DNA from 3 places in the Streptomyces sp. NPDC091209 genome. Region 1 is predicted to be linked to each of the others. Evidence: riboswitches for the same ligand, from Rfam matches in the RefSeq annotation. Region 1 holds a riboswitch; each other region holds the start of a gene.

Region 1 (3,801 bases):
ATGTGGTGAGCGGACACCCCGAGTTCGTCTTCCTCGACGACTCCGGGGTGCAGCCCGAGGAAGTACGTCTGCGCACCTCACCCGGTGACTACATCTTCGTGCCGCCGTTCGTGCCGCACCGCGAGGAGAACCCGGACCCCGCCGACGAGGCGGTCGTCGTCATCGCCCGCAGCACCCAGGAGGCGATCGTGGTCAACCTGCCGCGGCTGTATGTGCTGCGGGACGGGGAGGAAGGCTCCGCAGAGGAAGCCTGACAGGACGGGCCGTTCGACCCGCGCGTCACGGCGAAGCGGTACGCCACCGATCCGGGGTACCGGTGGCGTACCGCACTCCCCACCCGTACGGGGGCCACGCCCCCCGGTGAGTACCGTAGCGAGAAGATCGTCGTGACCCGCGAAACCGCCGGACCCCGGAAGGAACCAACGAGATCATGCACGTCATCGTGGCCCGCGGACTGACGGAGGCTCTCGGATGAGCGGCACCGAGGCACCCGCCGCCGAGGAATCCGTCCTGGTGCACACCGACGGACGGGCCGGCCACCTCACCCTCAACCGGCCGAAGGCGCTGAACGCCCTGAACCACGCGATGGTGCGCCGGATCGACCGGGCGCTCACCGCCTGGGAACACGACCCGGCCGTCGAGACCGTCGTCATCACCGGCGCCGGGGAGCGCGGGCTGTGCGCGGGCGGCGACATCCGCTTCGTCCACGACGACGCGCGCGACGGGGACGGCACCGCGTCCGCCGCGTTCTGGCGCGACGAGTACCACCTCAACGCCCGCATCGCCCGCTACCCCAAGCCGTACGTGGCGGTCATGGACGGCATCGTCATGGGCGGGGGCGTCGGCGTCTCCGCGCACGGAAGTGTCCGGGTCGTCACCGAGCGCTCACGCGTGGCCATGCCCGAGACCGGCATCGGCTTCGTCCCCGACATCGGCGGCACCCATCTCCTCGCCCACGCCCCGGGCGAACTGGGCACCCATCTCGCCCTCACGGGTGCCTCGATCGGCGCCGGCGACGCACTGCTGTGCGGCCTCGCCGACCATTACCTGCCGTCCTCGTCGCTCAGGCAGTTCACAGCCGACCTCGCCGCCCTCCCGGTACCGGAGGCCCTGGCCCGCCAGGCGCAGCCGGCACCCCGGGGCGAGCTGGCGGAGCGGCGGGAGTGGATCGACGCCTGCTACAGCGCCGACACGGTCGAGGAGATCGTCCAGCGACTCCTCGCGGTGGGCGACCCGGCGGCGAAGGAGTCGGCGGAGACCCTCCTCGGCAACTCGCCCACGGCCTTGAAGGTCACACTGGCCGCCCTGCGCCGCGCCCGGCGGCTCGGTTCGCTGGAGCGCGTTCTGGACCAGGAGTTCCGCGTCTCCTGCGCCGCGCTGTCCGCCCCCGACCTGGTCGAGGGCATCCGGGCCCAGATCATCGACAAGGACCGCGACCCGCACTGGTCCCCGGCCACGCTCGCCGAGGTCACCGACGCCGACGTCGAGCGCTTCTTCGCCTCGCTGGGCGAACGTGAGCTGGGGCTCGCCGACCCGGGCGCGGCGACGGTGAGCGACTGAGGTCGGGCGAGCGGGAGGATCGGGTCCACGGCTGAACGAAGCGCAGCCGCCGGGCAGTTCTTCGGGCATCGTCCGAAACGGCACCCGGTGACCCGCTGTTCACAGAGGACCCGCCGACCTGGGACGAGAGGAAGATCACCCCAGGTGGCGCGGTCTTGGCCAGGTACGCGGCACGCGGTACGGTCGGTCCGATATTGATGACGTCAAGACGGAAGCCGGTGGAAATCCGGCACGGTCGCGCCACTGTGAACGAGCCGCTCCAGCCACGCTGGGCGCCCCGTGAGTCAGACCCGTAGGCGTCATCCTGTGCACCACCGAGATGGGACGCGAACTCCCGAGGAGGTCCTGCCATGGCGCAGACCGTCGCTCAGCCGACAGCCACCACCCCCGCACTTCCCGCCAAGCTGCCGCTGACCGCGATAGCTCCCTGGGCGGTCTTCTTCGGCATCCTGATGCTGGTTCTGCTGTACTTCGTCGGCGCCGAACAGGGCGCCACCTCCGTCGTCTCCGGCGAGGACGTCCACGAGTGGGTGCACGACGCCCGCCACCTGCTCGGTTTCCCCTGCCACTGACGCGAGGGACGACACACGCTCATGAACTCCGCAACGGTAAGAAACCTGCTCGTGCGAGGCATGCTCGCCGGCCTCGCGGCCGGTGTACTCGCCCTGGTCGTCGCCTACTTGCTCGGTGAACCGACCGTCGACAGCGCGATCGGCTTCGAGGAGGCCCACGCTCCAGCGCACGGGCACGAGGTCGAACTCGTCTCCCGCAGCCTCCAGTCCACCGCCGGCCTCGCCACCGGTGTCCTGGTCTACGGCATCTCCTTCGGCGGCATCGCCGCGCTCGCCTTTTGCTTCGCACTCGGCCGCGTGGGCCGCTTCAGTCCGCGCGCGACGGCGCTCCTGCTGTCCGGGACCGCGCTCCTCGCCGTGTACGTCGTGCCGTTCCTGAAGTACCCGGCCAATCCGCCGTCGGTGGGAGACCCCGACACCATCGGCAAGCGGACCACGCTGTACTTCCTGATGATGGTGCTCAGCGTGCTCCTGGCCGTCGGCGCCACCATCCTCGGCAAGCGCCTCGCGCCCAGCCTGGGCACCTGGTACGCCACCGTCACCGCGGTGGCCGCCTTCGCCGTCCTGATCGGCCTGGCCTACGAGTTCCTGCCCGTGATCAACGAGGTGCCCGGGGACTTCCCGGCCACCCTGCTGTGGCGGTTCAGGCTCTCCGCGCTGGCCATCCAGGCCACCCTGTGGGGCGGATTCGGCCTCGTCTTCGGCGAGTTGGCCGAGCGCATGCTCAACCCCCGGCCCGCGGCGGTCCCGTCCGGGCGGCGGTCGGTTCCGGCCGCGAACTGAATCCGTCGGGACACGAGAAAGCCCCCGGATGCTTCCGGGGGCTTTCCGGACGACGATGGTGGCGAGCCGCTCGCGGCCGGCCGGTGCTCCTTGCCGTCCTCGGTAGCGAAATCGATACGGCGCTCGATGGCGTCGAGCAGGGCGACCTGACCGCCTACCACGTTCTCCGATCGCTGCGGAGCGTGACGGTCTCTACGGGACGTTTCTGGACACGCTCAACGGAACCATCGGAACGTGGGCTGATGCACACGATCCCGAGGAGGGTGTATACGCCTCGTTGTCCGCTTTCTTCCAAGAGGCGGCGGACCGGCTGGAAGGGGTGTCCTCGGGAGACGGGAGAGGCCCCGGCAAGTCCGCTGGAACCCGTAAGCTCGATCCCCGTCCGGAGGACGAGCCGATACGCATGTGGGCACGCACCAACGGCTATCTGGTAAATGATCGGGGAGGTATCCCTGCGTCCATCCGCGAGGCTTACGAGGCAGCACAGAGGTGAGCACAGGATCCGGCCTGCGCCGGGTCCGGCCGTGAACGCGAACACGGGCGGTGACCGGGCTCAGCCCCGTCACCGCCCGTGCGGTTCAACTGCCTTCGCCCTGCCACCGCCCGAGCGGCCGGCTCAACGGGCTTCGCCGCCGAAGACCTTCAGAATGCGCTCCGCCGCGAGCGTGGCGGTCAACCCGCCCTCCCGTACCTGGCGTTCGAGGTCGGGGGTGATGGCCCGTACGGCCTGATCGCTGTGCAGGCGGCCGAGGAGTTCGTCGCGGACCATCGTCCAGGTCCAGTCGACCTGCTGGTCACGGCGCTTGTCGGCGAGACGGCCCGTCGAGTCGAGGAGCGTGCGGTGCTGCTCCAGGCGGTCCCAGACGGTGTCAAGACCGGCCGATTC
Region 2 (3,801 bases), on a different contig from region 1:
GACGTCCTGGAGACCCATCGCGCCGAGGCCCACCGGACGCCACTTGGCGTTGGAACGGCCCGCCTGCTCGGTCGGGTAGAAGTTGATGTCGACGACGCGGTCGAGGAAGGTCACCGCGGTGCGCACGGTCTCGTCGAGGCGCTCCCAGTCGATGTCGTCGCCGACCACGAACGCGCCGAGGTTGACCGAGCCCAGGTTGCAGACCGCCGTCTCGCCGTCGTCCGTGACCTCCAGGATCTCGGTGCACAGGTTCGAGGAGTGGACGGTGTGGCCGGGCTCCGCCGTCTGGTTGGCGGTGCGGTTGGCGGCGTCCTTGAAGGTCATCCAGCCGTTGCCGGTCTGCGCGAGGGTGCGCATCATGCGGCCGTACAGGTCGCGGGCCGGGATGGTCTTCTTGGCGAGGCCCGCCTCCTCGGCCTTGCGGTACGCGGCGTCGAACGCGTCGCCCCACAGGTCGACCAGCTCGGGCACGTCCGAGGGGGAGAAGAGCGACCAGACGCCGTCCTCGTTCACCCGGCGCATGAACTCGTCCGGGATCCAGTGCGCGAGGTTCAGGTTGTGCGTACGCCGGGCGTCCTCACCGGTGTTGTCGCGCAGTTCCAGGAACTCCTCGATGTCGGAGTGCCAGGTCTCCAGGTACACCGCGGCCGCGCCCTTGCGCCGGCCGCCCTGGTTCACGGCGGCGACCGAGGCGTCGAGCGTCTTGAGGAACGGGACGATCCCGTTGGAGTGCCCGTTGGTGCCGCGGATCAGCGAACCGCGCGACCGGATCCGGCTGTACGACAGTCCGATGCCGCCCGCGTGCTTCGACAGGCGTGCCACCTGGTGGTAGCGGTCGTAGATGGAGTCCAGCTCGTCCAGCGGGGAGTCCAGGAGGTAGCAGGACGACATCTGGGGGTGCCGCGTACCGGAGTTGAAGAGCGTGGGGGAGGAGGGGAGGTAGTCGAGGCGGCTCATGAGCCGGTAGAGCGCGGCGACTTCGTCCACGGAGCGGGCCGTGTCGTCCTCGGCGAGACCGGAGGCCACCCGGAGCATGAAGTGCTGGGGCGTCTCGACGACCTTGCGGGTGATCGGGTGCCGGAGCAGATAGCGGCTGTGCAGCGTGCGCAGCCCGAAGTAGCCGAAGCGGTCGTCGCCTTCGGTGTCGATGAGCGCGTCGAGGCGGGCCGTGTGCAGCCGGACGAACGCGGCCGTGCGGTCGGCGATCAGACCCTCGCGATGGCCGACGGCGACCGACTCGGAGAAGGTCGTGACGCCCTGGGAGGCGGCCTCCGCGGCGATGCTGATCGTGAGCAGGCGGGCGGCCAGCCGGGAGTAGGCGGGGTCCTCGGAGATGAGACCCGCGGCCGCCTCCGTGGCCAGTTCGCGCAGCTCGGCCTCGTCGGCGCGGGCGGACCGGCCGCGCAGCGCCGCGGCGGCGACCCGGCCGGGGTCGGCGTCGGTGAGGTCGGCGGTGAGATCGGTCAGGGTCCGCAGCAGCGCGGTTCCGGGACCGTCGGTCTCCACCCGGGCCTGCTGCGCGGTCACTGAAGCCGGATCGGCTGGCGCGATGGTCACGTGGGGATCTCCCTCGCTCGGCACGGGGCCCGGCGGGGGAGGAGCGGGGCACACGGGAGCGCTTCAGGGCAGCACGCACCGCGTCCACCGGCCCATTCCGCGAGGCCCGGACGTCGTCGGCACCCGGGCCGGACGGCCGGGGCGCGCTGTCGGCAGGTCCTCGGACTGACGCGAGTACGGGCACGCCGAAACGCGAACACGCACAAGTACACCGTTGCGGGACAGTTCCGGATTTGCACCGGATTCCCCTGCGGCGACAGCGACCATGAGCATACATCTTGTGCCGGGCTCCGGGAGTGCCCCCACATGTTGTGTCGGGTCGGTGTCCGCGAGCACTACGGAGCGTGCTGGAGTGCCAACTCGTAGGTGAGCAGCCGGATGTCGTCGAGCCCCGGAAGCGGGTTCCAGTCGCGGTCGGGGGTGCGGGTGAAGCCCAGGCGCTCGTACACGCGGTGGGCGCTGTGCATGGAGCCCTGGGTGGACAGTACGACGCGGGTACAGCCCTCCACGGCCCGTGCCCGCTCGACGCAGGCGCGCACGAGGGCTTCCCCGGCACCCCGGCCCCGTGCCTCGCGCGCGACCGCGAGCATCCGGAGCTCGGCCTCCCCGGCGCGGGCGAAGTCCGCCATGGGGCTGCCGTCCGCCACGAAGGTCACGCTGCCGAGCACCCGGGCCCCGTCGACGGCGACCAGTACATCGGCGACGGCCGCGCGCCCCGCGACGTCCCGCAGTTTCTCCAGGTACGCGTCGCTCTCCCCGAAGTCGAGCAGCTCGTCCCCGAGATAGACCCGGGCCGCGATCTCGCCGACGGTGGGGTACTCCTCGGGCCGTGCCCGCCTGATGACGATGTCCATGCGGGCGAGTGTGCCCGAGCGGCACGGCGACGGGCCGCCGGTTTTCCTCCGGCGGCCCGTCGTACGGCGCTGTCGCGTCGTTCGTTCCTGGTTCCCGATGGCTAGTGGCTCGCGTCCGCCGTGGCCGGCGGGAGCTCCGTCTCGACTCCGGGGTCTCCCGCATCGGCCGTGTAGTCCTCGGGCGAGGTCTCGTCGACACCGTCCGGGGCCTTGAACGCCCTGAGGGCGAAGGTGAGGACGACGGCCACCGCCACGTTCAGGACGAACGCCGTCAGGCCGAGGTAGCCGATCTCCCCGATGCCGGGGATCTCCTTCGAGCTGCCGCCGAAGTGCTTCTGGGTCGGCGAGGCCACCCCGTAGGCGGCGATCGTGCCGTAGAGCATGCCGACCGCCCAGCCGCTCAGCAGCGCCCAGCGGTGGAACCAGCGGGTGAACAGTCCGCCGACCAGCGACGGGAAGGTCTGCAGGATCCAGATGCCGCCCAGCAACTGGAAGTTGATCGCGACGGTCCTGTCCATGGTCAGGACGAAGACCAGCGCGCCCAATTTCACCAGGAGCGACACCAGCTTGGAGACCTGGGTCTCCTGGCGCGGGGTCGCGGCCGGGTTGATGAAGTCCTTGTAGATGTTGCGGGTGAAGAGATTCGCGGCCGCGATCGACATGATGGCCGCCGGGACGAGCGCGCCGATGCCGATCGCGGCGAAGGCCACACCGGCGAACCAGTCGGGGAACATGTTCTCGAAGAGCTGGGGGATGGCGAGCTGGCCGTTGGTGACCTTCACGCCGGCCGCGATCGCCATGAACCCGAGCAGGGCGAGCAGGCCCAGCATCAGCGAGTACAGCGGCAGGATCGTGGTGTTGCGGCGGATCACCTCCCGGCTGCGGCCGGACAGCGTCGCGGTGACCGAGTGCGGATACATGAACAGCGCCAGCGCCGAGCCGAGCGCGAGGGTGGCGTACGTCCACTGGCCCGCCTCGGCGGGGACGAGTCCCCCGGCGCCCGCGGCCGTGTACTTGGCACTCGCCGCCTTGAAGATCTCGTCGAAGCCACCCAGCTTGATCGGGATGTAGATGATGGCCACCGCGATCACGATGTAGATCAGGGTGTCCTTCACGAATGCGATCAGGGCCGGGGCCCGCAGACCCGAGGAGTAGGTGTACGCGGCCAGCACGCCGAAGGCGATGAGGAGCGGCAGGTCCTTGACGAACCAGTTGGTGCTCTCGCCGCCGCCCACGCCCATCACGTCGAGGACGGCCTGGATGCCGACCAGCTGGAGCGCGATGTACGGCATGGTGGCCAGGATGCCGGTGACGGCCACGGCGAGGGACAGGCTCTTGGAGCCGAAGCGGCCGCGCACGAAGTCCGAGGTGGTCACATAGCCGTGCTTGT
Region 3 (3,801 bases), on a different contig from region 1:
CACCCGTCCAGGCTGTTTCCGTCGTCATCGCACATGAACGCGTCGCCGCCGCTCACGTCGGCGACACCGTGATGGATCTCGTAGCCCTCGACGTGTTCGCCGAGAGCCTGGCCGACCGGCCGTGTCAGCGTCTTCTCCCGCGCGAACCGCACGCGGACGGGCAGCAGTCCGAGCCCCTCGACGTGACCGGCGCGCGACTCGACCTCGTCCTCGATGTGCTGTCCGAGGATCTGGTAGCCACCGCAGATGCCGAGCACGGGACGCCCCTCGGCGGCCCGGCGCGCGATCGCGTCCGCGAGGCCGCGCTCGCGCAGCCACTGGAGCGCCTTCACCGTGCCCCGGGTCCCGGGCACGACGACCAGGTCCGCGTCGGCCAGTTCCTCGGCCCGGTCCACGAACCGCACGACGACGCCGGGTTCGGCCGCCAGCGCGTCGGCGTCGGTGAAGTTGGACATCAGCGGGATCGCGCAGACGGCCACCCGCAGGATGTCCGCGCCGACGGGGGAGGAGACCGCCGACTCCCGGACCGCCCCGCGCAGCGAGACCCTCAGTCCGTCCTCCTCGTCGATGCCCAGACCGTGCTGGAAGGGCAGGACGCCGTAGGTGCGCCGCCCGGTGAGGCCGTGCAGCATGTCGAGCCCGGGCTCCAGCAGGCTGACGTCACCCCGGAACTTGTTGACGAGGAACCCGGCGACGAGCGCCTGGTCCTCGGGGGCCAGCAGCGCGACCGTCCCGAAGAACGAGGCGAACACACCGCCCCGGTCGATGTCACCGACGACGAGCACCGGAAGCCCCGCGTTGCGCGCCACTCCCATGTTCACGATGTCGGTGCGCCGCAGATTGATCTCGGCCGGACTGCCGGCTCCCTCACAGATCACCGCGTCATACGTGCCCCGCAACTGAGCCAGACAGTCGAGGACGGTGCCGAGGAGTGCTTCCTGACGCCCTCCGCGCAGCCGTTCCCCGCTCGGTCCGGCGCCCGACAGCGGCTCCCCGGCGGGTCCGGACGCCCCGAAGAACCCGCGCGCGCTCATCTCGCCGACCGGCCTGCCCATCAGGACGACCTGGCTGGTGCGGTCGCTGCCCGGCTTGAGCAGCACCGGATTCATCAGCGCGGTCGGTTCCACGCGGGCGGCCTGCGCCTGCATGGCCTGCGCCCGCCCGATCTCGGCGCCCTCGCGCGTCACGAACGAGTTGAGGGACATGTTCTGCGCCTTGAACGGCGCGACCTTGACGCCCTGGCGCACCAGCCACCGGCAGATCCCGGCGGTCACCACGCTCTTGCCCGCGTCCGAGGTGGTCCCGGCGATCAGCAGCCCGCCGCTCATGCGGTGCGCCCCTTCCTGGTGAGCCGAGCCGTGAGCAGCACCCGTCCGGCGGCGCTCACGCCGAGCGCGAGCCAGCCGACGCGCCGGGAGAGCCGTACGGCCCGTTCGATGTCATGGGTGTGGACGGCGCGCCCCGCGGCATTGAGCACGGGCCGGTGCTCGACGCGTCCCCCGTACGAGAGGGTGCCGCCGAGCCGTACGCCGAGCGTGCCCGCGAAGGAGGCCTCCACGGGCCCGGCGTTGGGGCTCGGATGCTTGCGGGCGTCCGCGCGCCAGGCGCGCACGGCCCCGCCCGGGTCGGAACCGGCCACGGCCGCGAGGACGGCGGTCAGCCTGGCTCCGGGCCAGCCGGCGACGTCGTCGAGCCGGGCCGAGGCCCAGCCGTAACGCCGGTGCCTGGGGGACTTGTGCCCGACCATGGCGTCGAGCGTGTTCACGGCGCGGAAGGCGACGAGTCCGGGCACACCGGCGACGGCGCCCCAGACCAGGGCACCGACGACGGCGTCCGACGTGTTCTCGGCGACGGACTCGACGACGGCCCGCGCGATCCCGTCGGCGTCGAGCGCCTGCGGATCGCGGCCGCACAGATGCGGCAGCCGCTCCCGGGCCGCGTCGATGTCACCGGCCGCGAGCGCGCCGCCGATCGCCCGCGCCTCGCGGCCGAGGGAGGTTCCTCCGACGACGGTCCAGGTGGCGGCGGCGGTCAGCGCGACGGAAGCGGTGCGTGAGGTACGTACGGAACGACTGGCGAGCGCGGCGAGTCCGGTGGCACCGCCCACGCAGACAGCCGTGTGCAGCGCACCCCACCCGCGGTGGTCGCGCCACAGGGTCCGCTCCACGGACGCGGCGGCCCGCCCGAACGCGGCGACCGGATGCCCACGGCGGGGATCGCCGAGCAGCAGGTCGCCGAGGAGGCCGGCGGCGGCGCCGTACGCGAAGACGCGATCGGCACGCACGGGGTCAGCCCGCGATCGGGTGGAGTGGAACCCTCGTACTCAGCGGATCGGGCAACGGGCAGCCGCGCATGGCGATATGTCCTCACTCAGGGTGTCCACGCCCTGGTTCGACGAGACCGGCGGTGAGAGTTCCTGGCTCCCGGGGAGTTACTTCCCCGATGACAGTGGCGGGACCGCGCCGGATTCGCACCGGCTTCCTCTCATGCCGCCGTACTTGGCTCCGGCAGTCCACCACGGGGTGAGAACGGCCGTCAACTGGCTGTTGACCTGCGGGGGGACAGTGTGCGCAGGCCCACATACGCGTGGGGTGCGGGACGGTGATCCGTCCCGCACCCCACGCGCGGTACCGCTCGGCGCAACCCTGTTTCGGGCCGCTTGTGCCGGGTTACTTGGTGATGATCAGGGAGATGCCGTACGCCACCGCCGCGGCGCAGGCCGCGAAGCAGACGTACGCGCCGGTGGCCGCCGCGACCGCGGAACCACCCTGGGCCGACTCCTTCTTGGAGAGGCCGGCGACACCGAGGGTGAAGAGGGCGACGAGGCCCACGGTCACTCCGAGACTGACCCCGAAGACGGACCCGAGGGCTGACCAGTCGATGTTCATGCTGTTTCTTCCTTCGGTTCTCAGGCCACGGGGGACGGCGCGGACGGGCTCGCCGTGGGTTCGGCGGGAGCCGGGATGGTGGCCGTGAGCTCCTCGGCCACGGTGCCGGCCGGGGGCGGGGTGACGGCGGCGATGGCCGTGGTCACCACACCGGCGGGCTCTTCGGCGTCGTTCACGTTGTTGTGGTCGATCACCTCGCGGCGCGAGCGGCGCCAGATCGCGAGGCTGGACGCGACCAGGAAGACGGCGACGAGTGCGGTGCCCCAGGCGCCGAATCCGGTCACCCACTCGGCGAGCGCGCCGACCAGGGCGGCGGCGGGCAGCGTGAGGACCCAGGCGACGACCATCCGCTTGGCGGTGGACCAGCGGACCACACCGCCCTTGCGGCCGAGGCCGGCGCCCATCACGGAACCGGAGACCGAGTGCGTGGTGGAGAGGGAGAAGCCGATGTGCGAGGAGGCGAGGATGACCGTGGCCGCGCTGGTCTGGGCGGCGAAGCCCTGCTGCGGCCGGAGGTCGGTCAGGCCCTTGCCCATCGTGCGGATGATGCGCCAGCCGCCCAGGTAGGTGCCGAGCGCGATGGCGAGACCGGCGGACAGGATGACCCAGACCGGCGGGTTGGAGTCCGGAGCGACGGCGCCACCCGCGACCAGGGCCAGGGTGATGATGCCCATCGTCTTCTGCGCGTCGTTGGTGCCGTGGGCCAGCGAGACCAGGCCCGCGGAGGCTATCTGGCCGGCGCGGTAGCCCTTCTTGGTCGCCTTGGTCTCGGCGTCACCACTGAGCTTGTACGACAGCCGGGTCGCGAACATCGCGGCGAGGCCGGCGACGATCGGGGCCGCGACCGCGGGCAGGAGCACCTTGCCGACCAGGACGTCCCCGTGCACGGCGCCGGTACCGGCGGAGGCGATGG

What was found. Region 1 has a riboswitch for cobalamin ahead of ACIQRL_RS24590 (CbtB-domain containing protein). Riboswitches for the same ligand answer to the same signal wherever they lie in the genome.
Region 2: linked by a shared signal. The riboswitch ahead of ACIQRL_RS20530 (ribonucleoside-diphosphate reductase subunit alpha) and the one ahead of ACIQRL_RS24590 (CbtB-domain containing protein) in region 1 are both predicted to bind cobalamin.
Region 3: linked by a shared signal. The riboswitch ahead of ACIQRL_RS00355 (cobalamin biosynthesis protein) and the one ahead of ACIQRL_RS24590 (CbtB-domain containing protein) in region 1 are both predicted to bind cobalamin.

Annotation. Positions count from the first base shown of each region.
Region 1 covers NZ_JBIVVR010000008.1:278,959-282,759, reverse strand. The annotation lists gene ACIQRL_RS24600 (cupin domain-containing protein) at 1-254, shown strand, start outside; gene ACIQRL_RS24595 (enoyl-CoA hydratase/isomerase family protein) at 472-1,560, shown strand; cobalamin riboswitch at 1,724-1,870, shown strand; gene ACIQRL_RS24590 (CbtB-domain containing protein) at 1,911-2,132, shown strand; gene ACIQRL_RS24585 (CbtA family protein) at 2,154-2,915, shown strand; gene ACIQRL_RS24580 (histone-like nucleoid-structuring protein Lsr2) at 3,193-3,408, shown strand; gene meaB (methylmalonyl Co-A mutase-associated GTPase MeaB) at 3,532-3,801, opposite strand, start outside.
Region 2 covers NZ_JBIVVR010000006.1:512,629-516,429, forward strand. The annotation lists gene ACIQRL_RS20530 (ribonucleoside-diphosphate reductase subunit alpha) at 1-1,557, opposite strand, end outside; cobalamin riboswitch at 1,691-1,840, opposite strand; gene ACIQRL_RS20535 (GNAT family N-acetyltransferase) at 1,893-2,411, opposite strand; gene mctP (monocarboxylate uptake permease MctP) at 2,513-3,801, opposite strand, start outside.
Region 3 covers NZ_JBIVVR010000001.1:68,654-72,454, reverse strand. The annotation lists gene ACIQRL_RS00360 (cobyric acid synthase) at 1-1,328, opposite strand, end outside; gene ACIQRL_RS00355 (cobalamin biosynthesis protein) at 1,325-2,284, opposite strand; cobalamin riboswitch at 2,390-2,533, opposite strand; gene ACIQRL_RS00350 (hypothetical protein) at 2,670-2,888, opposite strand; gene ACIQRL_RS00345 (anion permease) at 2,909-3,801, opposite strand, start outside.